One region of the Bradyrhizobium sp. USDA 4011 genome, then DNA from elsewhere that is predicted to be linked to it. Evidence: riboswitches for the same ligand, from Rfam matches in the RefSeq annotation. Region 1 holds a riboswitch; each other region holds the start of a gene.

Region 1 (9,936 bases):
GGCTGCCGGCCTGATCGACGGTCTTGGCACCGGCGCGCTTGGCCATCATCCGCTGCGCATCGACCGGGATCATCTTGTCGTTGGTCGCCACCAGGTACCAGCTCGGCTTGCTCTTCCAGGCCGGCACGCTCACCTCGCCGTTCAAGGCGGCGACACCCCAGGGCACCTGGGAGTCAGCCATGAATGCCGCGACATCGGGCTTCACATCGGCCGCGAACGCGGCGGCGAACTTCGCGTGATCGAGCGACAGGAAGCCGTCCTTTGGCGGCAGGATCGGCGGCACCGGCGCGCCGGGCGGAGGATTGGCGATCAGCTTGCCGACCGATTCACCTTGGTCAGGCGCGAACGCCGTGATGTAGACCAGCCCCGCGACCTTCGGATCGGTGCCCGCCTCGGTGACGACGACGCCACCATAGGAATGGCCGACCAGAATGACATTGCCGTCGGCGGCGGCGATGGCGCGCTTGGTGACGGCGACGTCGTCCGCCAGCGTGGTGGTCGGGTTCTGGACGATGCTGACCTTGTAGCCGTCCTTCTTCAGGATCTTGTAGACGCCTTCCCATCCCGAACCGTCGACGAAACCGCCATGGACGAGGACGATCGATTTGACCGGGGCGGACTGGGCCTGGGCCGTGGGGATCGTCGCGGTGGCGAGGCCCAGCGACGCTGCGGCGGCGAGCAATTTGGTGACAACAGACATTGAAGTTCTCCTGGATGTTTATTTCGCGATAATCTTTATCGCGATAATCATCGTATAGCCGTACTTGGTTTGCTTGTCCAGATGTTTTTTATCGCGATAATGATTTTTGTGATATGTTGGGCAAATCACATCGAAAGGGCCCCTCCCATGCCAAATCCGGGGACCGATTCCGCTGGATAGCCAGCTTTGCTTCTCGCTTTACGGGACCACCATTGCGATCAACCGTGCCTACAAGCCCCTGCTCGACCGCCTCGGCATCACCTATCCGCAATACCTCGTTCTCAGCGTGCTCTGGGAAAAGGACGGACAGATGATTTCGGCAATCGCCGACCGGCTCGCCCTCGAGTCCAGCACCATCACGCCGCTGGTCAAGCGGCTCGAAAGCGCCGGCTTCGTGGTGCGCCGGCGCAGTGTGGAGGATGAACGGCAGGTCGGCGTCCACCTGACCGACAGCGGCAAGGCGATGCAATCGCGCACCGGCTGCCTGACCGACACCTTGCTGGAGCGGTCCGGCCTGACGGTCGACGAACTCATCTCACTCAACAAGCGCGTCCAGGCGCTTCGCAACGCGTTGACAAATTCAGGAACGGACTAACGGACCAACCGCGCCGTTCACACCTGCGATACGTTATCCCGGCGTTTGCCCGGCTGACGACGAAGAGCTAGAAGATGCGCCCGCCGGGGTTTTGTCCGGAGCGGAACGAAACCAGATTTGGAAAACCGCCGAGGGATCTTGGGAGGTCTCTCGGTCTAAATTGCGAAAACTCAATAAAATCAAGATGCGGACGTGGCGGAACTGGTAGACGCAAGGGACTTAAAATCCCTCGACGGCAACGTCATGTGGGTTCGAGTCCCACCGCCCGCACCAGCCTGTTGCGCACCGCTCTTACTTCTTGGCCTTCGCCTTCTTTGCCTTGGCCTTCTTCGTCGTCTTGGCCTTTGTTTTCTTTGCCTTTGTCTTCTTGGCCTTCGCCTTTGCCGGCTTGCTGGCCTTCGCCTTCTTCGCCGACGTCTTGGCGGCTTTCTTGGCCGATTTCTTCGTGGCTTTCTTGGGGGTCTTCTTGACGGCTGTCTTCGTCGACGCCGCGCTGGGCTGTTGCGCCGCGCTGCCGCCGCCTCCACCACGCGTCGGGCGTGGCGGCACCGGCTCCTCCATCCAGAAATCCAGCTCCTGCTCCTTGCCGCCGCCCGGCTTCCAGCCGTCGAGCGAATAGATCTGATCCGGATTGCCGCCGCTGCCGAGATAGCCGCGCCAGGAATAGTGATCGTAGACGCCGTTGATGTGCAGCGCATAGGCCTGGGCAAGCTGCTTGTTGCCGCGGATGATCACGAGATTCTCGTCATTCTTCTCCGAGGCGGCGACCGAGAAATTGTGCGATCCGGTGATGACGGCGCAATTGTCGGAGAACGGATCGATCACGATGGTCTTGGAGTGAACGATCGCGATCATGCCCGCGTTGCGGATCTGCTGGACGCTGAACTCGACGTCGGCCCATGAGGGTTCGTTGGTCGCGCTCACGCCATGCGGCAGCTGGACGTCGTCATGGAAGGATTGCTTCGGTGCGCCCGATTTGACGACCTCCCCGCCGACCGAAACGATGTCGCCGTTCTTGCTCGCCATCATGGTCGACACCACGCCGCGGACATAGATGTCGTTCTGTTCTGCGCGGTCCAGCAGCGCATCCAGCAGCGGCGATTGACCCGGCATGAACATCAGGAAGAGCGCACCGTCCTTGGCGTTCTTGATCAGGTCCAGCACCGGCTTGAACTCCGCCTCGCCGTTGGTCGCGGCGAAGAAGACCGAAATGTTGCTGTCGCTGGTCGGACTGGAATTCGACGTCTTGAGCGCCGGCGGCATGGCATTGCCCGCGGCGACCAGCTTGCCCCACTGATCGAGGTAGCGCCTGGCGATCACCGCATTCTCGATGATCAGCACGTTATTGAGCTGCGTGCACAGCCCGGTGGTGGTCCAGTTGGTGCTGCCGGTCAGCACGCGGATCGCGTTGCCATGCGCGTCGCTCTCGACCACGAACTTGTTGTGGACGCTGGGCGACGACCTGCCTGCATTCGACAGATCGCGATGCTTGACCGTCAGGCCGGCGCCACTGAGCTCGCCCGCGATGTTCGGCTTGGTCGCACTGCCATTGCCGAGCAGGACGTTGCCGCGGCTGCCGAACGGCTTCAGCGCGCCGACCAGCTCCTCGTCATTCATCTCGTAGATGGCGGCATGGACCTGGCTGCCGCGGAGATCGGCATCGTGCAGAAAGGCCAGGATCTCGTGCAGGGCGTCGCCTGACAGGTAGCGGCGCGCCTGGTTGGCCGGGTCGGAGAGGCTCTTGACGAAATTACGCAGCGAGTCGTCGGAGGTATCGCCCTGCACGAAACGGCTGACGATCTGCGACATCAGGGTGCCGCGGTTGAAATAGGCCGACAAGCCGCCGCCCGCATCGCCCGAAGCAACCGCCGGCGTCGTCCAGGCGGACACCGAGGCGGCATCGGGCGTGAACGTCCCGTTCGCGCCGCTCTTCATCGCGGTGACGCGGTACGAGACGTTGTCGGTGTCGACGACGCTGTGATCGGTCCAGATGCAGCGCCGGAACGGCGATTGCGTCGAGGAGATGCCGGCGTCAGCGACCTGTTTCTCGCCGGGCTTCGGCGGAATGCGGTTGGAGAGCACGGTCGTCTGCTGCGTGATGTTGTTGCGCCGCTCGAGCTGGAATCCGACCCAGTCGCTCGACCAGGCGTCCGGCTGCCAGGCGATCAGGATATCATCGGCGTTGGCGTAGGCCTTGACATTGATGGTCATCACAATTTCCCCGAGGCTGGGTGAATCCGCAGGAGCGAAATATTGGACACTGCCTTCGCACGGCGAGAGCGTCCTGGAGCGGCACCGATATCGGCCCGTCGGACAATACCCCGGTAACCCTGGGTAGTTTGTGAAATAGACGACAACTGTTCGTGCAAATCGGTGCGGCGCGCCGCGCCTGGCGGCGAGCCCCACTCGAACGCCAGTCCGAGCCGTTTCTGCTTCTTCCATGCGATGCGGCACGGCCACCGCTGACCGTCGACGCCGAGGGTGAAGCGGTCGGGAAACCACAGCGGAGAATTGACTTCGATGCACGCCCGCCCACGGCTTGAGCAGGCAGCCGAGGCGTCACGATGCTTGCATCACCTCATCGTGTTTTGCGGGTGTGGCAGGGTTCACATGCCGCGATCGCCAAGTGGTGTAGTGTCGTCGCATTGGAAATTCCGGCCGCACATTTCGCGGGCCCCACATTTCGAGATCAATCAGTTGGAGATAGGCGATGACGATTGCGGATCGCAATCGGATTGCTGATCGCAATCGGATTGTCGGCAATACCGCGCCCGATCATGGCGCTTCCGTCCTCGAGCACGGCGACGACGCAGCCCATTGCAGCAACGGGCTCAACGCACAGAAATTCCTTGATGCGACGCCCCACGAGCGCGCGATCTACCGGCGCTGGATTCGCAGTGCGATCGTGCTGTGCGGATTGTTGGCGTTTGCCGCGGGAGCGATGGTCTGGATGAACGGCGGCGGCGTCGGACAGACAGAGCTCTCGAGCCTGTCGAGCACGAGCAACGCGAGATCAGGTCACGCGGACTAGATCAGACGCCGTCGCGGAACGGTTGAGCGAAACGAAAACGGCCGGGACAAGTCCCGGCCGTTTGTGTTGCGTCAAGCCGCAAGCCTACTCCGACTTGTCGATGTTCCAGAAGATCGGGGTTGCCGGACCGTCGATCACGCCGGACAGCGACTTCCGCCAGGCGCTTGGACCCTGATACTGGCCGAGCGGAATGTAGATGACCTGCTCGTAGGCTTCCTTCTGGATATCGGCCGCGATCTTCTTCTGCTCGTCGAGCGACGGCGCGCGAACGAAGGCGTCCTTCAGCTGTTCGATCTTCGGATCGTCGGCCCAGCCGAACCATCCGCCATTCTTGCCCTGGCCGCCGATCGAGAGGTTGGCGATCGGGTTGGAGACGTCGGCACTGACCCAGTTGGTGAAGAACATGTTCCAGCCGCCGTCCTTCGGCGCCTTCTGGCTGGCGCGGCGAGTCACCACGGTCTGCCAGTCGGTGGCCTGCAGGTCGACCTTGAAGCCGGCGTCGCGCAGCTGCTGGGCGACAACAACCGGCTGCGCCTTGAGCGTGGTGACGTCCCCCGGCGCCATGATGACGATCGGCGTGCCATCATAGCCGGACTCGGCAAGCGCCTTCTTGGCCGCCGCCATGTCGCCGCCCTTCAACAACGTCTCGCCGCCGACCTCGGACGCAAACGGCGTGTCGCAGATGAAGAAGGCGACGCAGGTCTTGTAATACTTGGGATTACCGACCAGCGCGTCGAGCACCTGCTTCTGGTTGACCGCCATCAGCGCCGCCTGGCGAACCTTGATGTTGTCGAACGGCGGATAGAGGAAGTTCATGCGGCCGAGCGTCTGGAAGCCGAACTTGTTCAGCGTCTCGACCTTGAGGTCCTTGTCGCCTTCGAGGATCGGCAACATGTCGAACGACGGGTTCTCCAGGAAATCGATGTCGCCGGACTGCAGCGCGTTCATCGCAGTCTGCGCGTCGGCCATCGTGACCCACTCGACGCGGTCGACCTTCACGACCTTGCCGCCAGCGGTCCAGCTCGCCGGCTCCTTGCGCGGCACGTAGTCGTTGTTCTTGACATAGACCGCCTTCACGCCCGGCTGGAATTCGGCCTGGACGAACTTGAACGGACCCGAGCCGATCTGCTCCGGGATCGGCTTGTCCGGCGGCGTTTCGGCGAGCCGCTTCGGCATCATGAAGGCGACGCGCGACGACGGCTTGCCGATCGAATCTAGCACCAGGCCGTAGGGCTCCTTCAGCTTCAGCGTGATCGTCTTCGCGTCGGTGGCCTCGAGGCTCGCCGTGAAGTCCATCAGCTTCTGGCCCATGCCGTCGACCTTGGCCCAGCGCTTCAGCGAAGCGACGCAGTCTTCCGCGGTCACCGGCGTACCATCGTGCCACTTCAGGCCATCGCGCAGCGTGAACGTGTAAATGAGCTTGTCGTCGGACACCTTCCAGTCGGCCATCTGCGGCTGGATCTTGAAGTTGGAGTCGGTCGCGACCAGCGTGTCGTAGACCATGTAGCCATGGTCTCGCGTGATATAGGCGGTGGTCAGGATCGGATCGATGACGCGCAGATCCGAATGCATCACCGCGGTAATGGTCTTGCCCGCGGCCATGGCCTTCGGCGCAAAGGACAATTCCTGCGGCGCGAACGACAGCGCGAGCGCCGTCAACGCAGCCGCTAGCGTGCCGTGCTTCCAACGCGAGATAGGGAACATGCAATTTCTCCTGACGTGTAACTGGTCAAAGCCGGCTTATTCGTTATGCATGCGGTTCGTTATTTAGGCGAACTAACATGCTGTATGGCTTGTGAAATCGAGACTTGCATCAAGCGCAATGCGCGTCAATCGGTTTCCGGCAGGATCGAACGTATACGAACGAATGAGCGGCAGGTTCAGCGCATTTGACTTTACAAAGTCGTCTTCCGAGCTTTTCGTACGGCACCCGAACGCGTATCGGCGCGCACAAACAACAAGAGAGAAAAGACATGAACCCCGCCAATCTTCCTTTTGATTCCGAAGCGATGCTGCAGGGGCTGCGCAGCTGGGTGGAATGCGAGAGCCCGACATGGGATGCGGCCGCAGTCGAGCGCATGCTCGACCTCGCCGCGCGCGAGATGGCGGTCATGGGTGCGACGATCGAACGCATCGCGGGACGCCAGGGCTTCGCCGGCTGCGTCCGCGCCCGTTTTCCCCATCCGAAACAAGGCCAGCCCGGCATCCTCATCGCCGGCCATCTGGACACCGTGCACCCGGTCGGCACCATCGAAAAGCTGGCGTGGCGGCGCGAAGGCAGCAAGTGCTTCGGGCCTGGTATCTTCGACATGAAGGGCGGCAACTATCTGTCGATCGAGGCGATCCGGCAGTTGGCGCGCGCCTCCTTTACGACGCCGCTGCCGATCACCGTGCTGTTCACGCCCGATGAAGAGGTCGGCACGCCGTCGACGCGCGACATCATCGAGGCTGAAGCCGCGCGCAACAAATACGTGCTGGTGCCGGAGCCCGGACGGCCGAACAACGGCGTCGTCACCGGCCGCTACGCGATTGCGCGCTTCAATCTGGAAGCTGTCGGCAAGCCGAGCCATGCCGGCGCGACGTTGTCCTCCGGCCGTTCCGCGATCCGCGAAATGGCCCGGCAAATCATTGCGATCGACGGCATGACCACCGAAGACTGCACCTTCTCGGTCGGCATCGTGCATGGCGGGCAATGGGTCAATTGCGTCGCAACGACCTGCACCGGCGAAGCGCTCAGCATGGCCAAGCGCCAGGCCGATCTCGACCGCGGCGTCGAGCGCATGCTGGCGCTGTCGGGCACCGCCAACGACGTGACCTTCAAGGTGACGCGCGGCGTCACCCGCCCGGTATGGGAGCCGGATGCCGGCACCATGGCGCTCTATGAAAAGGCCAAGGGCCTTGCAGCGGCGATGGGCCTCGATCTGCCGCACGGCAGCGCGGGCGGCGGATCGGACGGCAACTTCACCGGTGCGATGGGCATCCCGACCCTCGACGGCCTCGGCGTTCGCGGCGCCGATGCACATACGCTCAACGAGCATATCGAGATCGAGAGCCTCGCAGAGCGCGGCCGCCTGATGGCGGCGCTGCTGGCGACGCTGGACTGACATCGATTTGCACTGCACAACACGTTGGCACTGCCGGATCGAAATTTAGCCTTGTCCATTTTTGAGGCTTCGCCTACGGTCCGGCCGTCCAACGCGACGATGCGGGAGAGATCGAAGCCACAACGTTCGTGTTGTTGCTTCGGCGCCGACGGAGCAACCGCCCCGGAAACTCTCAGGCAAAAGGACTGTATCGTCAGGACGATCTGGAGAGAGACGGACACGACCGCATCAAGGGCCGTGACGTCCACCGAAGGGGATAGTCTGTCATCCGGCCCAGGCCCGATGCGGATCAAGCTCTCAGGTACCGTGACAGATGGGGCGCCGACGCCGGTGTCACCGGTGGTTCGGCGACTCTAACCCACGGGAGCCTGAAGACCACCATGCCTCACATCGCAATCATTGGCGCCGGCATCACCGGCGTGACGACGGCCTATGCCCTGCTCGAACGCGGCTACCGGGTGACTGTCCTCGACAGGCATCGCTACGCCGCGATGGAAACTTCGTTCGCCAACGGCGGACAGCTTTCCGCCAGCAACGCCGAAGTCTGGAACAGCGCCGCGACCATTCTCAAGGGGCTGCGCTGGATGCTTCGAAGCGACGCGCCGCTGCTTATGAATCCGAAGCCGAGCTGGCACAAATATTCCTGGATCGGCGAGTTCGTCGGCCACATCGGCCGCTATCGCACCAACACCATCGAGACCACGCGGCTCGCAATCGAAGCGCGCAAGCATCTGTTCTCGATCGCACAGCGCGAGAACATCGCCTTCGATCTCGAACGCCGCGGCATCCTGCACGTCTATCACGACAAGGCCGGCTTCGAGGCGGGCCTGCGCGTCAACACGCTGCTGCAACAAGGCGGGCTCGACCGCCTGCCGGTGACGGCGGACGAAATCCGCAACATCGAGCCCGCGCTGCAGACGACCTGCTATGGCGGCTTCTTCACGCCATCGGACGCAACCGGCGATATCCACAAGTTCACGCGCGGCCTTGCCGACGCATGCATCCGCCGCGGCGCAACCTTTGTCCATGAAGCCGACGTCGACGCGATCGCGCGCGGCGACAACGGTTTCCACATCAGCTGGAACGAAGCCGCTTCGCACGATGCTGGCGTCGCGACGCGACATGAGTTGCAGGCGGACGGCATCGTCATTTGCGCCGGCGTCGCGAGCCGGCACTTCGCAGGCCTGCTCAACGACCGCGTCAACGTCTATCCGGTGAAGGGCTATTCGATCACCGTGCAGCTCGATGCGCCGCAAAGCCAGGACGCTGCGCCAACCGTCAGCCTGCTCGATGAAGCCGCGAAGATCGTCACCAGCCGGCTCGGCGCCGACCGCTTCCGCGTCGCCGGCACCGCCGAGTTCAATGGCTTCAACCGCGACATTCGCGCCGACCGCATCCAGCCGCTGGTGGATTGGGTGCGGCAGCATTTTCCCGGCATCGACACGTCGAGGGTCGTGCCGTGGGCCGGCCTGCGCCCGATGATGCCGAACATGATGCCGGTGGTGCGCGCCGGAAGGTTTCCGGGCGTGTTCTACAACACCGGCCATGGTCATCTCGGCTGGACGCTGTCCGCCGCGACGGCGCAGATGGTGGCAGGCGCGATTGATGACTGGCGCGACCTCGACGCGCCCTCGATGGTGCCGTCGCAGGTCGATGCGACCGAGACCGCCCGCGCAGCTTTCCCCTAATTATCCAGCCGACGAGGAAGAATATGAGCGTATTTGCGTGTGGCCAAGTCGGAATTCGCTGAGAAACACCGCATGACAACGACTAGCGTCATATTGGGGAAAAGCGCTTCAGCGCGGGAGGGGACAATGCGCATTGGGGTGGCGGACACGCGTGAGATGCTGACCAAGCCGGATCAGATTGCCGCGGAGCTGTGCGCGGCCGTCGATCGAAACTTCGACGATCAGATCGCATTCCTGTCGCGCATGGTGCAGTTCCGCAGCTTGCGCGGACAGGAAGCACCGCAACAACGTTGGCTGGCCGAGCAATTCGCAAAGCGCCGCTACGACGTCGATGCGTTCAGCCTTGCCGACGTCAACCTGATGAGCCATCCGAAGGCTGCGCCAATGGACGGCATCGATCTTGCCGGATCGCAGCAGGTCGTTGCGACGCTCAACAGCAAAGGCGGCGGACGCAACCTGATCCTGCAAGGTCATATCGACGTCGTCCCGGAGGGGCCCGCTGACCTTTGGGACCGGCCGCCGTTCGCGGGCGCCGTGCACGACGGCTGGATGTTCGGGCGTGGCGCGCAAGACATGAAGGCCGGTGTCTCGGCCATGATCTTCGCGCTCGATGCGATCCGCGATGCCGGCTATGCCCCGGCCGGACGCGTCCATCTGCAGACCGTGACCGAGGAAGAGAGCACCGGCAACGGCGCGCTTTCGACCTTGATGCGCGGCTATCGCGCCGACGCCTGCCTCATTCCAGAGCCAACCGGACACACGCTCACGCGCGCCCAGGTCGGCGCCGTCTGGTTCCGCCTGCGCGTCCGCGGCACGCC
Region 2 (9,936 bases), 150 kb from region 1:
CTCGCCCCGGATCGCGATCATCGCGTCGCAGAAGCGGTCGATCTCGAACTTCGATTCCGATTCCGTCGGTTCGATCATCAGCGTGCCCGCCACCGGGAAGCTCATGGTCGGCGCGTGGAAGCCGTAGTCGATCAGCCGCTTGGCGATGTCGTCCACGGTGACGCCGCTGGTCGTCTTCAGCGCCCGCGGGTCGACGATGCATTCATGCGCGACGCGGCCGCGCTCGTTGCGATACAGCACCGGGAAGTGCGGCTGCAGCCGTGCGGCGATGTAGTTCGCATTGAGGATCGCAATTTCGGTGGCGCGCGTGAGACCTTCGCCGCCCATCATCAGGATGTAGATGTAGGAGATGGTCAGGATCGATGCCGAGCCAAACGGCGCGGCCGACACCGGGCCGATCGCGTGTGCGGTCGCCCCGTCGGTTGCGGGATGGCCGGGCAGATAGGGCGCAAGATGCGCCTTCACGCCGATCGGACCCATGCCGGGGCCGCCGCCGCCATGCGGGATGCAGAAGGTCTTGTGCAGATTGAGATGGCTGACATCGGCGCCGTAATCGCCGGGCCGCGACAGCCCGACCTGCGCGTTCATGTTGGCGCCGTCGAGATAGACCTGGCCGCCATGCGCATGCACGATGTCGCAGATCTCGCTGATATGCTCCTCGAACACGCCGTGGGTCGACGGATAGGTGATCATGACGGCGGCGAGATTGGCCGAATGCTTCTCCGCCTTGGCGCGCAGATCATTGACGTCGACATCGCCGCGCGCATCGCACGCGACAACCACGACGTCCATGCCTACCATCGCGGCCGAGGCCGGATTGGTGCCGTGCGCGGAGGAGGGGATCAGGCACACCTTGCGGTGCGGCTCGCCGCGCGCGAGGTGATAGCCACGGATGGCCAGCAACCCGGCATATTCGCCCTGCGCGCCGGAATTCGGCTGCAGCGAGATCGCGTCATAGCCGGTGATGTCGCACAGCCACTGCTCCAGCCGCTTGAACAGCGCGTGATAACCCTTGGCCTGATCCGCAGGCGCGAACGGATGCAGGTTGCCGAACGCCGGCCAGGTCAGCGGGATCATCTCGGTGGTGGCGTTGAGCTTCATTGTGCAGGAGCCGAGCGGGATCATCGCGCGGTCGAGCGCGAGGTCGCGATCGCTGAGCTTGCGCATGTAGCGCAGCAGCTCGGTCTCCGAACGGTGGGTGTTGAATACCGGGTGGGTGAGAAATGCGCTGGTGCGGCGCAGCTCCTTCGGCAGCGCCTCGCGTGCGGCCGCCTCGATCTCGGCGAAGCTGAGCTTGCCGCCGAACACGCGCCACACCGCTTCGACGGTCTCCGGCGTCGTGGTCTCGTCGAGCGCGATACCGAGCGTGGTTGCGCCGATGCGCAGATTGATCCGCTCCGCCTGCGCGCGGGAGACGATCTCGATCTGCTTGCTTCCGGCCTCGACCGTCACGGTGTCGAAGAATGCCTCGCTGGTCGGCGCAAAGCCGAGCTTGCGCAGGCCGGCGGCGAGCACGGTGGCGCGGCGATGCACGCTGCGCGCGATGTGCGTCAGGCCTTCCGGGCCGTGATACACCGCATACATCGAAGCGATCACGGCGAGCAGCACCTGCGCAGTACAGATGTTGGAGGTCGCCTTCTCTCGGCGGATATGCTGCTCGCGGGTCTGCAGCGCCAGCCGATAGGCCGGTGCACCGCGCGAATCCACCGAGAGGCCAACGATGCGGCCGGGCAGCGAGCGCTTCAGCGTGTCGCGCACGGCCATGTAGGCGGCGTGCGGTCCGCCATAACCCATCGGCACGCCGAACCGCTGCGCCGAACCGATGGCGATGTCGGCGCCGAGCTCGCCGGGCGAGGTCAGCAAAGCCAGCGACAGCAGGTCCGCGGCCACGATCGCAAGCGCACCCTTGGCGTGCAGCGATGCGATCGCGGGCCGGAGGTCGCGCACCGCGCCTGTCGTGCCCGGATATTGCAGCAGCGCGCCGAGCACGTCGGCCTTGTCGAGCTCGGTCAGGGGATCGCCGACCACAAGCGCCCAGCCCAATGGGGCGGCGCGCGTGCGCATCACCGCCAGCGTCTGCGGATGAACTTCCTTGTCGACGAAGAACACCTTTGCCTTCACCTGCGAGTGGCGCTCGGCGAGCGCCATTGCTTCGGCGGCGGCGGTCGCCTCGTCGAGCAACGAGGCGTTGGCGACGTCGAGCCCGGTGAGGTCGCAGATCATGGTCTGGAAATTGAACAAGGCTTCGAGCCGCCCCTGGCTGATCTCCGGCTGGTACGGCGTATAGGCGGTGTACCAGGCCGGGTTCTCCAGGATGTTGCGCTGGATCACCGCGGGCAGGATGGTGCCGGAATAGCCCTGGCCAATCAGCGAGGTGAAGGTCTGGTTCTGCGCGGCGAGCTCGCTCATATGCGCGAGCGCTTCGGTTTCGCTCAGCGCCCGGCCGAGATCGAGCGGCGCCTTCTGAAGGATCGACGCCGGCAACGTCTCGTTCATCAGCGCCTGCAGGCTCGCGGCGCCGACCGTTTCCAGCATCGCGTTGATGTCGCGCGGGGATGGCCCGATGTGGCGGCGGACGAAATCGGTGGCGGCTTCGTTGATCGGCTTGAAGGGCGCGTTCATGGGCTGATCCTCGGATGATCCGTTAGGCGGTGTGCGCGGCGTAGGCGGCCTCGTCCATCAGGCCGCCGAGTTCGCCCTTGTCGGCAATCTTGAGCTTGAAGAACCAGGCCTTGCCGCCGGCATCCGAATTGACCAGCGCGGGCTCGGCCGCGAGCGCCTCGTTGACCTCGATCACTTCGCCGGTGATCGGCGCGTAGACGTCGGAGGCGGCCTTGACGGATTCGACGACCGCGGCGGCCTCGGCTTTCTTCAGGCTGCGGCCGACCTTGGGCAGTTCGACGAACACGACGTCGCCGAGCTGCGACTGCGCGTAGTCGGTGATCCCGATCGTGGCGACGTCGCCCTCGATGCGGAGCCATTCGTGGTCGGACGTGTACAGCGTCGTCATGGGGATCGATCCTTTGGCGTTTAGCGTTTGTAGGTATTGGGGACGAAGGGCGTGGCGGCGACCTTGAGCGGGAGCCGTTGGCCGCGCACTTCGGCGAAAACCGTGGTGCCGAGCGCGGAAAGGGATGTCGGCAGATAGCCCATCGCGACCGGCGCATTGAGGCTCGGGCCGAAGCCGCCCGACGTCACCTTGCCGATCGGCTCGGCCGAGGTGGCGTCGGCAAACAGCAAGGCGCCTTCGCGCACCGGGGCGCGGCCGTCGGGCTTGAGACCGACGCGGCGGCGAGCAGCGCCTTGGGCGAATTGCGCGAGAATCTTGTCGGCACCGGGGAAACCGCCGGCGCGGGCGCCGCCGCTGCGGCGGACTTTCTGCACCGACCATTCCAGCGCACCCTCGACCGGCGTCGTCGTGGTGTCGATATCGTGACCGTAGAGACAGAGCCCGGCCTCGAGCCGCAGACTGTCGCGCGCGCCGAGCCCGATCGGCAGCACGTCGGGATTGTCGAGCAGCGCTTTGGCAAGGCCTTCGGCATCGGCCGCGGGGACAGAAATCTCGAACCCGTCCTCACCTGTATAGCCGGAGCGCGAGACAAACCAGACGCGATGGTCAACCATCCAGTTGTAACGGTCGACCAAGTGTGGACCCGCATCCATGAACTTCATGGACGGCGCCGCTGCGCAGAATTTGGCCAGCACGGCTTCTGCCTTCGGACCCTGAAGCGCGATCAGCGCGCGATCGGTTAGCGAATCGATGATGCAGTCATCGGAGAGGTGTGCGCGCAGGTGCGCCTCGTCCTCTTCCTTGCAGGCGGCGTTTACGACCAGGAACAGGTGATCGCCGAAGAAATTGGCGACCATCAGATCGTCCAGGATCCCACCATCGGCATTGGTGAACTGGGCGTAGCGTTGCCGCCCTGGGGCAAGTCCCACAATGTCTTGCGGCACTAGTCTCTCGAGCGCGCGGGCCGCGTCCTCGACATTGCCCGATTTCGGCCGCAGCGCGAGCTGGCCCATGTGCGACACGTCGAACAGGCCCGCTTCCTTGCGGGTGTGCAGGTGCTCCTTCAGCACGCCGGTCGTGTATTGCACCGGCATGTCATAGCCGGCGAACGGCACCATCTTGGCGCCGCGCGCCAGATGCAGCGCGTGCAGCGGGGTCTGTTTCAGCGGGGAGGTTTCGCACGCAAGCATCACAGGGCCCTCGCGGTTCCCGCGGGGACCTATTTCCCCTTGAGAAACCTGCAGAAAGCCCCATCTGTCGCTGTGCCTGAGAGTATTATCCCGTCGGCGGACGCATCGGGGAGAACCCCAGCGCCTCTTTCCAGATGTTAGACGTCACGCGGTCCTTTTGCCTGAGAGTTTCCGGGGCGGTTGCTCCTTCGGCGCCGGCGGTAAGGCCGGTCTCTCCCGACGTGACTAGTAACAGGTAGGTAGAAAACACGGCGTCACCAGGACTGTCAACGCAGCTCTCGCTGCTATCCAATGGGCTTTGTGCTGCCGCGGCAAGCCCATGATCCGCCTGCACAGTTTCTGGACACCGCAGCTGGCAATGTCTAAAAGCGTTCGGCCGGAAAATGACGCCTTTTTGCGGCTGGCCGGCCCCTTTTTCCGATTGGATGAACATGAGCAGCGTCAACGACATCAGGTCGACATTTCTGAACTTCTTCAAGGAGAACGGCCACGAGATCGTGGCGTCGTCGCCACTGGTTCCGCGCAACGACCCGACCCTGATGTTCACCAACGCCGGCATGGTGCAGTTCAAGAACGTCTTCACCGGCGTCGAGAAGCGCGGCTATCAGCGCGCCACGACGTCGCAGAAGTGCGTCCGCGCCGGCGGCAAGCACAACGACCTCGACAACGTCGGCTACACCGCGCGCCATCTCACTTTCTTCGAGATGCTCGGCAACTTCTCGTTCGGCGACTACTTCAAGGAGCGCGCGATCGAGCTCGCCTGGAATCTGATCACCAAGGATTTCGGGCTGAAGAAGGACAAGCTGCTCGTCACCGTCTACCACACCGACGACGAGGCAGCGGGCTACTGGAAGAAGATCGCGGGCTTCTCGGACGATCGCATCATCCGCATCCCGACCTCGGACAATTTCTGGGCGATGGGCGATACCGGACCGTGCGGTCCGTGCTCCGAGATCTTCATCGATCGCGGCGAGCACATCTGGGGCGGACCTCCGGGCAGCCCGGAAGAGGACGGCGATCGCTTCCTCGAATTCTGGAACCTGGTGTTCATGCAGTACGAGCAGGTGACGAAGGAGGAGCGCGTGGCGCTGCCGCGTCCCTCGATCGACACCGGCATGGGGCTTGAGCGCATGGCCTGCATCCTGCAGGGCGTCGAGAGCGTATTCGAGACCGATCTGTTCCGCCACCTGATCGATGCGGCCGCCTCGGCCCTCGGCCATGGGCCGAACCCGCAGAACGTGGCGTCGTACCGGGTGATCGCTGACCATCTGCGCTCCTCGGCGTTCCTGATTGCCGACGGCGTGCTGCCGTCGAATGAGGGCCGCGGCTATGTGCTGCGCCGGATCATGCGCCGCGCGATGCGCCACGCGCAGCTTCTGGGTGCGAGCGAGCCGCTGATGCATCGGCTGGTCTGGGCGCTGGTCCGCGAGATGGGCCAGGCCTATCCGGACCTGGTGCGCGCGGAGAAGCTGATCGAGGAGACGTTGCAGCTGGAAGAGACGCGCTTCCGCAAGACGCTGGTGCGCGGCCTTTCGATCCTCGACGAGAAGAGCGCCGGCCTCAAGAAGGGCGACATGTTCGACGGCGACACCGCGTTCACGCTGTACGACACCTACGGATTCCCGCTGGACCTGACGCAGGATGCGCTGAAGTCGCGCGGCATCAGCGTCGACCAGGCATCGTTCACCGACGCGATGAACCGCCAGCGCGAGAAGGCGCGCGCCTCCTGGGCAGGCTCCGGCGAGGCGGCGACCGAGACCATCTGGTTCCCGCTCCGTGAGAAGCTCGGTGCGACCGAATTCCTCGGCTATGAGACCGAGAGCGCGGAAGGCGTGGTGACGGCATTGGTCAAGGACGGCGCCGAGGTCGACGGCCTCAAAGCCGGCGAGACCGGCGCGATCGTGCTGAACCAGACGCCATTCTATGCCGAGTCCGGTGGTCAGGTCGGCGATGTCGGCATCCTCACCGGCGAGGGCGTCAAGTTCCGCGTCACCGACATGCAAAAGAAGGCCGGCGACCTGTTCGTGCATGTCGGCACGGTGGAGCAGGGCACCCTGAACGTCGGCACCGCCCTGCAGCTCGAGGTCGACCACGCCAGGCGCTCGTCGATCCGCGCCAACCACTCGGCGACACATCTGCTGCACGAGGCGCTGCGCCAGGTGCTCGGCGATCACATCGCGCAACGCGGCTCGCTGGTCGCGCCCGATCGCCTGCGCTTCGATTTCGTGCACCCGAAGCCGATTACGCCGGAAGAGCTCGCCCGGGTCGAGGACATCGCCAACGATGTCGTGCTCGAGAATGACGAGGTGACGACCCGCGTCATGGGTGTCGACGACGCCCGCGAGGCCGGTGCGCGCGCGCTGTTCGGCGAGAAGTATGGCGACGAGGTTCGCGTCGTCTCGATGGGCAAGAGCGCCCGCGAGCACGGCCAGAACGCGCTCGGCTGGTCGGTCGAGCTCTGCGGCGGCACCCATGTTCGTCGCACCGGCGACATCGGCCTGATTTCGGTGACCAGCGAGAGCGCGGTCGCGTCCGGCGTCCGCCGCATCGAGGCGCTGACCGGACATCATGCGCGCAGGCACGCCAACGACACCATGACGCTGGCGAAGACCGCGGCGGCCGAGCTGCGCACCACGATCGAGGATGTGCCGTCGCGCATCGCAGCCCTGATGGAAGAGCGCAAGAAGCTCGAGCGCGACCTGTCGGATGCCCGCAAGAAGCTCGCGATGGGCGGCGGAGCGTCGTCGAATGGTGCGGCCTCCGGCGTTCGCGAGGTCGGCAACGTCAAGCTGCTCGCGCGCGCGGTCGAAGGCGTCGAGACCAAGGACCTGAAGAGCCTCGTCGACGACGGCAAGAAGCAGATCGGCTCCGGCGTGGTCGCGATCGTCGGGGTCACCGAGGACGGCAAGGCCGGCATCGTGGTCGGCGTCACCGCCGACCTGACCTCGCGCTTCAACGCGGTCGAGCTGGTGCGCAAGGGCTCGGAGGTGCTCGGCGGCAAGGGTGGCGGTGGCCGGCCCGATATGGCGCAGGCCGGCGGGCCCGACGGTGCCAAGGCCGACGCCGCGCTGTCGGCGATCGAGCAAGCCATGACTCAACAGGCATCGGCTGGCGCCTGACGGAGAGGCTGATCGTGGCGACGGCTCCGGGAAAGCCCACGATCAGCGATCCCGGACTGCGGGGGCGTCTCTACGAGCTGCTCGAGCAGGACCACCTGCCATATTCGGTCGGAGCGCGATTTGTCCGGCTCGTCGTCGCGATCATCACCGTCGATGTGCTGGCGGCGATCCTGGCGTCGGTGCCGGAGATCGATGCCCAGTTCTGGTGGCTGTTCACGGCGATCGAGATCACCGCGGTGACCGCCTTCGCGCTGGAATATGCCGCGCGGCTCTGGAGCGTGGTCGGCCGCTCGCTGCGCGACATGACGCCGCGTCAGGCGCGGCTGGAATACGCCTTCTCGGCGCTCGGCGTGATCGACCTGCTCGCCTTCCTGCCGTCGGCCATCGCGCTCGCGATCGGCGACAAGACCGCGCTGGTGCTGTTCGGCATGCTGCCGTTCCTCAAGCTGGTGCGCTATTCGACCGCGATGCGCTCGCTGCTGGCGGCGCTGCATGCCGAGCGGCGCACGTTGTTCGGCTGCGTCGTGATCCTGACCGGCGCGGTGCTGCTGTTCGCCTCGCTGCTCTATGCGATCGAGCACAAGGTGCAGCCGGACAAGTTCGGCACCATGCCGCAGGCGATGTGGTGGGCGATCGTGACGCTCGGGACCGTCGGTTACGGCGACGTCGTCCCGGTGACTGTGCTCGGCCGGATGGTCACGGTGGTTGCGATCGTGGTCGGCTTTGCGATGATCGCGCTGCCGGTCGCGATCGTCTCGACCGCGTTCGCCGACGAGGTCCGGCGCCGCGACTTCGTCGTGACCTGGGGCATGCTGGCGCGGGTGCCGCTGTTCTCACATCTCGGCGCTGCCGAGATCGCCGACATCATGCGCCTGCTGCGGTCGCAGACCATCGAGGCCGGCGAGGTGCTGGTGCGGCGCGGCGATCCGGCGTCGTCGATGTATTTCATCACCGCCGGCGAGGTCGAGATCGACCTGCCGAGCCAGCGTGTGCGGCTTGCCGACGGCTCGTTCTTCGGCGAGATCGCGCTGCTCCGGCGGACCAGCCGCTCCGGCACGGTGACGGCGATGCGGAAGACCAAGCTGCTGCTGCTCGATGCGCAGGACTTCCATGCCCTGACCGAGCGGATCCCGGCGCTCGCCGCCCATGTCAGGGAGACGGCGGAGGCGCGGCTCGCCGATCCGCTCGCGGCTGGTGGCGACCTTGCTGTCGGCGAACTCGCACAAGTGCCGCCGCGCGAGACCGACGGCGGCATCCGGGATTAGCTTTGACGCGTTTTCTTCACGCGAACCTGTACCCACTTCGCTCGAAAACGCTTTGGCCTAGTCTCTCCGCAAGAACACTTAATCCGCCGAATAGGCCGCGCTCTTCAGTGCGCCGGATTTATCGCAGGCGCCGCTGAGCTCGCCGCCCGAGGTGTTGATCCGCTGCACAGTGGCGACGCTCGAGAGCAGGCCGTTGCCGCGGTGGGAGATCACATCGAGCTTCAGCCAGGGAATGTCTGTGGGTGTCGCGCCGGGCGCGCTGCCGGCGGTGCGGGCGGTCACGGCGCTGCCGTCGACATGCTCCCAATTTGGTCCGGCATAGTGCCGGCCGACGGTGCGGCCATCGGCGATCAGGGTGGCGACCGGTTCGCGGAACGACCAGGCGAGCTTGCCGTCGGTGACCGGCTTGCATTCATAGACCTGCACGCCCTCGGCGTGGACGGTGAGGACCGCGGTCTCGTCGGGCGCCGCAACGGGGGCGGGCAGCGGGTCGGCAGCGAGTGTCGCCGACCCGGTCAGCAACAAGGATGCGAGCGTCACCCGGCCGGGAAAGGTCATGGTGACGCTCGCTATTGTGTTCGGCAATGGGCGGCCGTTAGGCCGCCATCGCCTTTCCGAGATTCTCGGCGACCTTGTCGAGGAAGCCGGTGGTCGAGAGCCAGCGCTGGTCGGCGCCGACCAGGAGCGCGAGGTCCTTGGTCATGTAGCCCTCTTCGACGGTCGCGACGCAGACCTTCTCCAGGGTGGTGGCGAATTTCGCCAGTTCCGGGTTGTTATCGAGCTTGGCGCGATGGGCGAGGCCACGGGTCCAGGCGAAGATCGACGCGATCGAGTTGGTCGAGGTCTCCTTGCCCTTCTGGTGCTCGCGGTAGTGGCGGGTCACGGTGCCGTGGGCGGCTTCGGCTTCCACCGTCTTGCCGTCCGGGGTGAGCAGCACCGAGGTCATCAGGCCGAGCGAGCCGTAGCCCTGGGCCACGGTGTCGGACTGCACGTCGCCGTCATAGTTCTTGCAGGCCCAGACATAGCCGCCGGACCATTTCAGCGCCGAGGCCACCATGTCGTCGATCAGGCGGTGCTCGTAGGTCAGGCCCTTGGCCTCGAATTCCTTCTTGAACTCGCGGTCGTAGATGTCCTGGAAGATGTCCTTGAAGCGGCCGTCATAGACCTTCAGAATCGTGTTCTTGGTCGAGAGGTAAACCGGGTAGTTGCGCAGTAGGCCGTAATTCAGCGAGGCGCGGGCGAAATCGATGATGGAGTCGTCGAGATTGTACATCTCCATTGCAACGCCGGCGCCGGGTGCCTTGAACACTTCCCGCTCGATCACGGTGCCGTCCTCGCCGACGAACTTCAGC
Region 3 (9,936 bases), 1.4 Mb from region 1:
ACAACGCTGTGGAAATGCAGGACGGATTAAGCCAGCGGTTGGCCATGATTTCCGGACGAGGGATCGCTAATGTCCTATTCAGCTCGTAGGCAAGGAAGCCGCGCGCCGACTTTGTGGTGGGCAGCGTGCGCGACCGCTGCGTGGGTGGCAGCCGATACCCGTCTATAATTACGGAAAGGGTGGAACTCCTCCTGCCACACCCTAATTTGTCATGCCTTTCAATTCGTCAAATGCGGCAAGCGCCTTTGCGCCATAGACTGTTGAAGGACCACCTCCCATTTCGATCGAGACGGCAATCGTCTCCGTCACTTCCTCGCGGCTTGCACCGTGCTTGATCGCGTTCTGGACGTGAAACACCAGACAGCCTTCACACTCGAACTGATGGCGATCGCCAGAGCCATAAGCTCCTTGGTCTTTACCGAGAGCACCCCCTCTTTGCTCACGGCACTCATCAGCCCCTGAAACGAACGCATGACCTCCGGCACAGCCTTGTAGAGATCCGTTGCTTCCTTGCGCATGTCGTTCAAGATTTGTTCGTAGACCATTGTCGTTCTCCTGATTCGCTAGGTCCGCATCGAAGAATAGATTGGATGGGCCTCGCACAGCCTGCGTACGTCCTTGGCAATTTGCTGTAGCCGCGCCTTGTCAGGATCGTCCTTCGCAAGCTCCGTCAATCTCTGCAGAATGAGCGAGCCGATTGTTCGAAACTCGCGTTCTCCGAAGCCGCGCGAGGTTCCGGCCGAAGAGCCGAGCCGAACGCCAGACGTAAGGGCTGGCTTCTCGGGATCAAAGGGAATGGCGTTCTTGTTGCAGGTAAGTCCTACTTGCTCGAGCGCGATTTCGGCGGCCTTCCCGGTCAGCTCAAGGGGTCTAAGATCGACAAGGATCAGGTGACTGTCCGTTCCGCCCGAGACGATGGATAGACCGCCCTCTGCCAATACGGCGGCCATCGCGCGCGCATTGCTCAACACTTGCCGCGCATATGTTTTGAACGAGGGCTCGAGCGCCTCCCCGAAAGCGACAGCCTTGGCTGCGATGACATGCATCAACGGCCCACCCTGGACGCCCGGAAATACTGCGGAGTTGATCTTCTTCGCCAAGTCTGGATCGTTCGTCAGAATAAGGCCGCCCCTCGGTCCGCGCAGCGTCTTGTGCGTGGTGGACGTCACGACGTGGGCATGCGGCACTGGGGATGGATAGACCCCGCCAGCGACCAAGCCCGCTACGTGCGCCATATCAACCATCAATTTCGCACCGACTTCATCGGCTATTTGACGGAATGCCGCAAAATCGATCTCGCGAGGGTACGCTGAACCGCCGGCCAAGATGAGTTTTGGCCGGTGTCTAAGCGCAAGCATGCGCACGTTGTCCATGTCGATACGATGGTTATCCGCCCTCACGCAGTATTCAACCGGCGAGAACCATTTACCGGAGATGGTTACCGGAGAGCCGTGCGTGAGGTGTCCGCCATGGGCAAGCGACATGCCCATGAAGGTATCGCCTGTATTGAGAAGCGCCAGAAATGCGGCCAAATTGGCCTGAGCTCCCGAGTGCGCTTGCACATTGGCGAATTGACAGCCGAATAAATTTTTCGCCCGGTAAATTGCCAGCGTCTCGACTTCGTCCACGAACTCGCACCCACCATAGTATCGCCGCCCTGGGTAACCCTCAGCGTACTTATTTGTGAGAACCGATCCTTGAGCAGCCAATACGGCTTCGGAAACGATATTCTCCGACGCGATCAACTCGATCTGGTTTTGCTGACGTGCGAGTTCACGCTCAATTGCCTGGAAAACGGCCGGATCAGGCGACACTCGCGTCGATGGCTCTTGAACATTCACGAGAGATTCCCTTCAACATTCCGGAACGTTAACGGCGAGTCCTCCGCGCGAGGTCTCCCGGTACTTGTCATTCATATCGGCGCCCGTTTGCCGCATCGTTTCGATGACCTGGTCAAGCGAAACCCGATGCTCGCCATCACCGGCGAGGGCCAAGTACGCAGCATTGACCGCCTTTACGGCGCCAAAGGCGTTGCGCTCGATGCATGGGATCTGAACCAAGCCGCCGACCGGATCACAAGTCATCCCCAAGTGATGCTCTATGGCAATCTCGGCGGCGTTCTCGATCTGCTCATTGGTGCCGCCAAGGGCCGCCGTGAGGCCGGCACTTGCCATCCCAGCGGCCGATCCCACTTCACCTTGACATCCAACCTCGGCGCCCGAAATGGAGGCGTTCCGTTTTATGATGCTTCCGATAGCACTTGCCGCAAGCAGGAAGGTACGCAGCCCTTCATGATTCGCATCCTCGCAGAGGTCACGGTAGTAGCGAAGGACAGCTGGGACGACGCCGGCAGCCCCGTTTGTCGGAGCGGTAACGACTCGCCCTCCGGCAGCATTCTCTTCGTTCACCGCGATGGCGAAAGCCGATATGTGGTCGAAGGGGCGGCTGGTTGACCGCGAATTGCTGAGAGCAACCTTCTGCAGCCGTTCGAAAAGAGCACCGGCCCTTCTTCGCACGCGCAGCCCGCCCGGGAGTTCTCCGTCCTGCGCTAGGCCACGATCGATGCACTTCATCATGACAGCGATGATGCGGTCGAGCTCTCGAATTGTCTCTCCCTCGCCGCGGCGGGCAATCTCGTTTGCCTTGACAATATCGGCAATGTTGCAGGAATGAACTCGACATAGCTCCAGAAGGTCGCGCGAGGATCCAAATTCGAAGCCGAGACGATATTCAAGATCGCCTTCCTGTCTTTCGGCGCCAAGTCGCTCAATGAATCCACCACCGACCGAGAACCACACTTCGGACGAAACAACGTTGGTACCTACATCCAACGCCTTGAATTCCATGGCGTTCGGATGCCGGCTGAACTGACGCTTTGTATCGAAAACAATATCTTTCTCCTGCTCGAAGGTAATCCTGCGGCCGCTCGGCAGCTCAATCTGGCGCTCGTTGGTAATTCGTTCGAACAGTCGGCTCGCCTCGTCGGGATCGATGCGATCGGGGGTCTTGCCTGAAAGCCCCAGGACGAGAGCTTTGTCGGTCGCATGACCCTTGCCTGTCCAAGCGAGGGAGCCGAAAATCCTGGCTTCGATCCGCACGACACTATCCTCGCGCCCATCCCTCAGACCACGAACGAATGTCGCAGCGGCTTTCATCGGGCCGACGGTATGTGAAGAAGACGGGCCAATTCCGATCTTGAACAGATCGAAGACGCTTATCGGCAACTTCTTGGTTGCGCCGTCCCTAAGAGCAGAACGAGCTAGCAGTTCAGAATGGAAGTTGGGCGGATTTCGGCTTGTCACGCAAAGCACTCCAGCTTTTTCAGCTATGTTGAGTGCCCCATCTGTTTCTTTGCCTGAGAACGTTATCCCGTCGGCGGATGCAAGCGGCATCTCTTTTCAGATGTTTGGACTGACGCGGTCCTTTTGCCTGAGAGTTTCCTGGGGCGGTTGCTCCTTCGGCGCCGACAACTCGGTCTCTCCCAGCGTCAGATGTTCAGCGTAACGATTCTTCCTTCCCTTTGGCCGAAAGCGCAATCCGACGTGTCGAAAATCGGTGGTTAGGTATGCGCTATCCCGCTCGCTTGTCAAGATACGCCAGCTTGCTTGTGATCTCTGATCGCCAGCGATAGGTGCTGCTCCCTCACGCGCTGTTCTTTGCGGTGTACCTTCCGATCCTCAGGTCTATCGAGCCGCGGAGTCTTGCTTAGCTCGTGCTGATAATTACGACCCCAGCAACACATCTACTGCTCATAATCCTACATTCGACTTGCAGCCGAGTTTGCCGCGCCGGCTACAAGCGCGCCGGCACAGGGCCACCCTTCTTTGTATAGCGAATGTCAAGCTCGTTCGATCACCAATGCGCTGTGAAGTCTGACATCGAGACGTTTTGCTGAGGCACCCTCGTTTTTTAGACAAGTGCGTACAAAAAAGACGCTGGCCTCACCCTCAATTCTCAGTTTCGCTCGAGAGCGCGCTGCGACTCAGTTCGCGATCTATGCGGTTTCTTGACGCGGCGAATCGCAAGAATCTGCAATCTGGTTTGCGTCTTGCCTGTAATCGTCTTGCCAGCAATCTTAAAACTGAAGCGCCACTCGCCTGGCAACGCTTCTCGAATGCTAAATTGTACGCCTCTATATTGCATGAACCATTCCAGCACACGCCCTTTTCTGCCCCCGCGTCGTCCCGGTGCAGATCATCGATTATCAGAATTTTGACACTCGGACGAAAGGTGCCGCCGGTCCTAGGGGACCGGCGGCCAAGTTTAGGGAGGAAACGCCCGTATGGGCAGCGATAGTGAAACTATCGCACGGCACCGCCAATCGCTTGGCGGATATCGAAAGGGTATCTCGGTGGCCGGGCCAGAGGATTATCCGCCGTCTCATCGAATAAAGGTGATACGAGGAGAGCTTCACCTTAACGGCTCAAGTAATTCAATCGAGATTGCAATAAAAGAGAAAGTTACGTACGGGGCGTACTGAGCCCCTTTTTCGCGCTGTCGTATTGCCTCTTCAACAAACAAGATCCTTTCTTTCGCAAGGCTTCGCCTGCAGAGGGAGGGACTCACCTTGTCTTGCCACTCGCACGCGACAGATCCTGCCTGCGGCGACACGACGCACTAGCTTGCCCGCATCTGAGTAGAAAGTCAGCGACTCTGTAACGGCGATGGAGTCCCCCGTATGGACGTCAGTTCTTGGTTTGCTGAAGCCGTTTTTTCGGCTTTCGATCCGAGCTAGATGGCGCAAGTGATGTGGCTTCAACGTCGAGCGAGCCAATTGAAGCCTTTTGCCGAATTCTGAGGAACCTGAGAACGCAATCCTCAGAAATGCTAGAATTTGAATTCTCCTCAGACCACCTTCCAGTTTTCGAGATGCTGCTTCTTCAACGAAAACGAATTTGGTTATGGTCAGTAGGCACGTCCGAAGCCGCCCCACTCATGTCAGGTTCAAGGCGCACCAGACCTGCGGCTAGGTATGAAGCGTATCGAGCACTCTTCCTGTTGTTGCTCAGCTCTCCGCGTCAAGTTCGGCGTCCCCTCAAGCGAAAGCCACGGCTAAGCCGCGCTGTCCTTCCTTCCCGTCAAAGATCTCGTGAGACAGCGCCTATAAGAGGTGGGCGTATCTCACGTTACACTCCTGTGGGCGAGCCGGCGTGGTGCGCAACTTCGTCTCCGATCCTTACGCTCGGAAACTCTTTGCGAGCCGCAAGAAATTCATAAACAGCACCTGGCCATGTTCGGTAAGTACCGACTCCGGATGGAACTATACCCCATAGGTCGGTTGACGCCGATGTGCGAAGGCCATGATCTCACCTTCATCCGAGCGGGCCGTCACAATGAGATGCTGCGCGTTGGAGTCATCCAGTTCGACCGCCAGAGAATGGTAGCGTCCGACGCAAAGTGGGGACGAGAGTTCGCGGAACAACCCTCGGCCATCATGTGTGATGTACGAGGACCGGCCGTGCATGGGGTGACGTGCACGCACTATACGTCCGCCGAAAATGCTTCCAATACACTGGTGCCCAAGGCAAATGCCAAGAATAGGGACGCGACCTGAAAGTTCACGGACGACGGCGGTGGATATGCCGGCCTCCATTGGGCTGCAGGGACCCGGAGAGATGACAACTGCACGCGGCTTGAATCCAACAAGATCGGTGACGCTCACGGCGTCGTTTCGGACCACTTCCGTCTCTTCACCAAGCTTGCGGAAATAGCAAGCAATGTTGAAGACGAATGAGTCGTAGTTGTCGATGATGACAATCACAATGCACCAGGTGGCTCGACGTCAAAAGCGTCAAAGATGCGCTGTGCCTTGGCGAACGTCTCCTCATATTCGGCTTCCGGCCTTGACATCGCCGTGATCCCGCCGCCTGCATGAAACATAGCCAGGCCGTCGTCGATCGTCACAGTACGGATCGCGATGTTCGTGTCCATGTGCCCGTTGAAACCGATGAAGCCGATCGCCCCGCAATAGACCTCTCGCGCCACTCGCTCGATGTCCGCAATGATTTCCATCGATCGCACCTTTGGAGCACCGGTCACCGAGCCTCCCGGAAAGCAGGCGCGAATCAGGCTGACCGCGTCTTCGTCGGCAGCAAGTTCGCCCCTGACCATCGAGACGAGGTGGTGCACCGAGGCATAGGATTCGAGATCGCAGAGTAGCGGAACCTCGACCGAATCCGCAGTGCAAACACGTGACAGATCGTTACGCAACAAGTCGACGATCATAATGTTCTCGGCACGGTCCTTTTCGGACGCAAGGAGGATTTCGGCGCGGCGCTGGTCTTCCTTTGGATCAGCAGAACGCTCGATTGTGCCCTTGATCGGGCGCGTTTCGACCTGTCGTCCGTCAAGTTTCAGGAAGCGTTCCGGCGAACTCGATGCAATGGTCAGCTCGCCGTAGCGCAAGAGGGCCGCAAACGGCGCCGGGTTCAATGACCGCAGCTGGCCGTAGAAGGTGAGCGGATCGAACAGCCGGGACACCCTGGCGCTGAAGCGCTGCGCAATGTTCGCCTGGAAGACGTCCCCGGCCAGGATCAAGCCGATGACGCGCTGGACCGCTGCAATATAGCTTTCGCGGTGAAAGTTCGAATGCCAGACGCCCGCCGTGCCCGGGAGTACGATCCGCGGCAACTTTGGCCTCGCGAGCAGCGCTGCAAATTCGTCGGCACGACGGCGTGCACGCTCGGCGCGTCGAGCGGGGTCCTGCTCCGCCCATCCCGTCGAAACGATCCAGCACCTGTGGTCCCGGTGGTCGAAGCTGACCACCACGTCATAGAAATGCAGGACGGATTGAGGCAGCCGTTGGCCGGGATTTTCGGGCGCCGGCAATCGCTCCAATGTCCTGTTCAGATCGTAAGCAAGGAAGCCGGCGGCGCCGCCCTGAAACGGTGGGAGATCGGGTCGATGCGCTTGTCGATATCTGGCGAGGAGGGTACGAAGCACGGCCCATGGATCGCCCTCAATGGCCTCTCCATTACAACTTGCCTGTCCACCCGTGACCAAATAGGTGCTGAACGGCTCGCAGGCCAGATATGAGTAACGCCCAAGCTGCTCATGCCGTGCCGCGCTATCGAGAAAAGTAAGGTGCGGCCGCTGTGCAAACATCGCAGCGCATTGACAGGCTCAATCCACGGCAACTCGCGCACGTGCATAGGCTATCGGTCGCCGACAACTGATAGGCTGTCACGTTTGCACCGATCGTGATCCCGTCCCGAATGAAGGCAAACTTCGTCCGAAACGTACGGGCCTTCGATACTGATCATCAGGTCAGCCTCCGCCATTTGGTCGGCCGCGCCGAGCAATTTGGTTTAAGCCTGCCATTCCGGCGAAATGCACGTCTTTCGATAGATCGTAGTCGGCGGCAAACCGCAGCTCCCGGACCGGTCGTACGCGCCGGATCGCTTCCTGATACAATCCGTGCGTTTGTACGCTGCGAGCTCCATCTCGCTGTCGAACTCACCATAGACCACGACATCGATGTCGTTGCCGAGTTGATCGCTCTTGCGATTGCGCGCAATCTCGAGCCGGCGTGCATGTGGGATGGTGGTGAGAACCGATAGACCTTCGATAATTTGGTCGATACCGGCCTTGTCCTTGGCTGTGAAGAAGACGATGTGACGGATCATGGTGGCCGCAAACGCGAGTCTCAGGTTGGCCGCATCCTTATATCGGGATCATGGTCGGGGCAATGCCGACGCTGCGTTGACGGCAGACGCTGTTTGACGCTCGTGTGACATCCCGAGGTAACGGAAGCTCGCAAAGAACTTCTACCCGATCAGGACGCGGGAACTGCGAGACGCTCAATGGTCTGAATGTAGCGCGCGAGCAGGTGACAGACTACGTTATGCACGCGGAGCGCTTGCACAATCAGGCGGTGATCCTGATTGGGCCGCGGTCGCCAACCGCTGGTACGCGCCATCGCAAACACCGATCTTGAATTTGCAAGCTGAAGCCCGTCGAGGCTCGCAAGCCGTCGCGGCATCGCGCAGGGCGCCACCAAGGTTTGGTGAAAAGAGCGGCTAGCGACTTCGAATTGTCTGGGGATGGTCTCCTTCGATCAGGGCGAGTTCGATGCGTGCCAAATGGTGAGAGGTGGGCTTTGGCGCCGCATTGCGCAGCGCGACCACTTCGAGCGCTGCGCGCGTCTCGGCGATCTCCCGCACCGAGTTGGCATCGAGCGGAGCAACTCGGACGCCGCGGCGGGGCCGAGCTACGACAAGATGCTGGGCCTCCAATTGCCGAAAGGCCTCGCGCACCGGGGACGTGGCTTGAATTGAATTCCCGCGCGATGTGATCCTGCGGGAGCGGAGCGTCCGGCGGCAGTTCGCCGCTGATGATGCGCTCACCGATTGACTCGGCGATGCGTGCCGCAGTCGTCATGCTTCAGCTGCACTCATCATAGATTATCTATCATAAAAATACATGCATACACATGGGACGTGAGTTAGCATTCATCAATGGTCAATATCATAGATAATTATGGTGATAATCTATGATAATAGGGGTGGGAACCAAGCCTAAATGATTGCGACTAAGGAAGCGGAACGGGACGACGGCAGCAACCACAAGCCGGTCCGCAATGACTGGAAACGCGCCGAGGCCGCAGCACTTTATGGCCTGTCGTTTGCCGATCTGATGTTTCGCGCCCGGAGCGTTCATCGCGACAACTTCGATCCAAGCCATGTCGAAACGGCAAGCCTGCTCAGCATCATCGGCTGTCCGGAAGATTGCGGCTACTGCTCGCAGAGCGCTCATTACGATACAGGCCTGAAGGCCACGCGCCTGATGGATCGCCGATGTGTTCGCCGCCGCGCAGCACGCCAAAGACGCCGGTGCTGTCCGCTTCTGCATGGCCGCGGCCTGGCGCAGTCCAAAAGACGCGATCTCGATTCCGTTTGCGACATGGTCAGCGCGGTCAAAAATCTTGGCATGGAAACCTGTGTCACGCTCGGCATGCTGTCACCGAGGCAGGCGACACGGCTCGCTCAAGCCGGGCTCGACTTCTACAACCACAACGTCGACACCTTGCCGGAGTTCTACGGCAAGATCATCTCTACCCGCACCTTGGAGGACCGTATCGACACGCTTGGACATGTCCGCGATGCCGGCTTCAGGGTGTGCAGCGGCGGCATCGTCGGGATGGGCGAGCGCCTCGAGGACCGGCTCGGCATGCTCGTCAATCTCGAAACACATCCGGAAAGCGTGCCGATCAGCTTGTGGAACCAGGTCGAGGGCGTGCCGGTCAATAACACCGCGGAACGATCCGATCGCGCTCGCGCGCCGTGTGGCTATTGCCCGTATCATGATGCCGAAGAGCGTGCTGCGACTTTCCGTCGGACGCCGGTACATGGCCGATGAGGTGCAGGCGCTGTGTTTTTGGCCGGCGCGAATTCGATCTTCATCGGCGACGTGCTGTTGACCACCAAGAACCCGCAAGCCGACCGTGACGCCAATCTGCTTGACCGGCTCGGCATCGCGTCCGGGCTTGCCTAAGTGAAACAGGCGAGCACGCTGTTCTCGAACCCCAGTGTAGGTGACAAATGCAGCTTACTTTGATGAAAGGCAAAATCCATCGTGCCTCGGTGACGGAGGCCGATCTGCACTATGAGGGCTCGATATCGATCGATCGTACGTTGCTGGACGCAGCGGGGGTTTTGATCAACGAGCGCGTCGAAATCTACAATATCGATACCGGAGCGCGGTTTGCGACCTATGTAATCGAAGCACCCAAGGGGTCGGGCACGATAGGCCTGAATGGCGCGGCCGCGCGCCTCGCAATGACCGGAGATAAGGTCATCATCGTTGCATATTCCTTGTTTGACGAGGTGGAAGCGAACGACTTCAGACCACGTGTTGTGCTGGTTGACCGACAAAATCGCATCTTGCCGGCCTAACACCCAAGGCGCGTGCTCCTGTTCGCGCCTATCAGAATTTCCG

What was found. A riboswitch is a leader RNA that binds a small molecule or an ion and turns the genes downstream of it on or off. The one in region 1 is predicted to bind glycine.
Region 2: another riboswitch for glycine. It lies ahead of gcvT (glycine cleavage system aminomethyltransferase GcvT); the one in region 1 lies ahead of ACVW1C_RS35550 (D-amino acid dehydrogenase).
Region 3: another riboswitch for glycine. It lies ahead of ACVW1C_RS28735 (L-serine ammonia-lyase); the one in region 1 lies ahead of ACVW1C_RS35550 (D-amino acid dehydrogenase).

Annotation. Positions count from the first base shown of each region.
Region 1 covers NZ_JBSSGG010000001.1:7,528,609-7,538,544, reverse strand. The annotation lists gene ACVW1C_RS35585 (alpha/beta hydrolase) at 1-700, opposite strand, end outside; gene ACVW1C_RS35580 (MarR family winged helix-turn-helix transcriptional regulator) at 855-1,295, shown strand; tRNA gene ACVW1C_RS35575 (tRNA-Leu) at 1,482-1,568, shown strand; gene ACVW1C_RS35570 (phospholipase D-like domain-containing protein) at 1,587-3,506, opposite strand; gene ACVW1C_RS35565 (hypothetical protein) at 4,006-4,326, shown strand; gene ACVW1C_RS35560 (ABC transporter substrate-binding protein) at 4,411-6,030, opposite strand; gene ACVW1C_RS35555 (M20/M25/M40 family metallo-hydrolase) at 6,300-7,430, shown strand; glycine riboswitch at 7,523-7,628, shown strand; glycine riboswitch at 7,632-7,745, shown strand; gene ACVW1C_RS35550 (D-amino acid dehydrogenase) at 7,811-9,118, shown strand; gene ACVW1C_RS35545 (ArgE/DapE family deacylase) at 9,275-9,936, shown strand, end outside.
Region 2 covers NZ_JBSSGG010000001.1:7,376,258-7,386,193, forward strand. The annotation lists gene gcvP (aminomethyl-transferring glycine dehydrogenase) at 1-2,622, opposite strand, end outside; gene gcvH (glycine cleavage system protein GcvH) at 2,645-3,010, opposite strand; gene gcvT (glycine cleavage system aminomethyltransferase GcvT) at 3,031-4,200, opposite strand; glycine riboswitch at 4,341-4,429, opposite strand; gene alaS (alanine--tRNA ligase) at 4,632-7,319, shown strand; gene ACVW1C_RS34795 (cyclic nucleotide-gated ion channel) at 7,331-8,584, shown strand; gene ACVW1C_RS34800 (DUF3455 domain-containing protein) at 8,663-9,142, opposite strand; gene ACVW1C_RS34805 (NADP-dependent isocitrate dehydrogenase) at 9,180-9,936, opposite strand, start outside.
Region 3 covers NZ_JBSSGG010000001.1:6,089,406-6,099,341, forward strand. The annotation lists gene ACVW1C_RS28720 (carboxymuconolactone decarboxylase family protein) at 202-357, opposite strand; gene ACVW1C_RS28725 (carboxymuconolactone decarboxylase family protein) at 306-545, opposite strand; gene glyA (serine hydroxymethyltransferase) at 564-1,841, opposite strand; gene ACVW1C_RS28735 (L-serine ammonia-lyase) at 1,854-3,224, opposite strand; glycine riboswitch at 3,341-3,405, opposite strand; glycine riboswitch at 3,408-3,495, opposite strand; partial or broken gene ACVW1C_RS28740 (anthranilate synthase component II) at 5,177-5,761, opposite strand; partial or broken gene pabB (aminodeoxychorismate synthase component I) at 5,758-7,151, opposite strand; partial or broken gene ACVW1C_RS28750 (Dabb family protein) at 7,267-7,625, opposite strand; partial or broken gene ACVW1C_RS28755 (GntR family transcriptional regulator) at 7,775-8,379, opposite strand; gene ACVW1C_RS28760 (hypothetical protein) at 8,467-8,850, opposite strand; gene ACVW1C_RS28765 (radical SAM protein) at 8,767-9,357, shown strand; partial or broken gene ACVW1C_RS28770 (hypothetical protein) at 9,305-9,492, shown strand; gene panD (aspartate 1-decarboxylase) at 9,540-9,893, shown strand.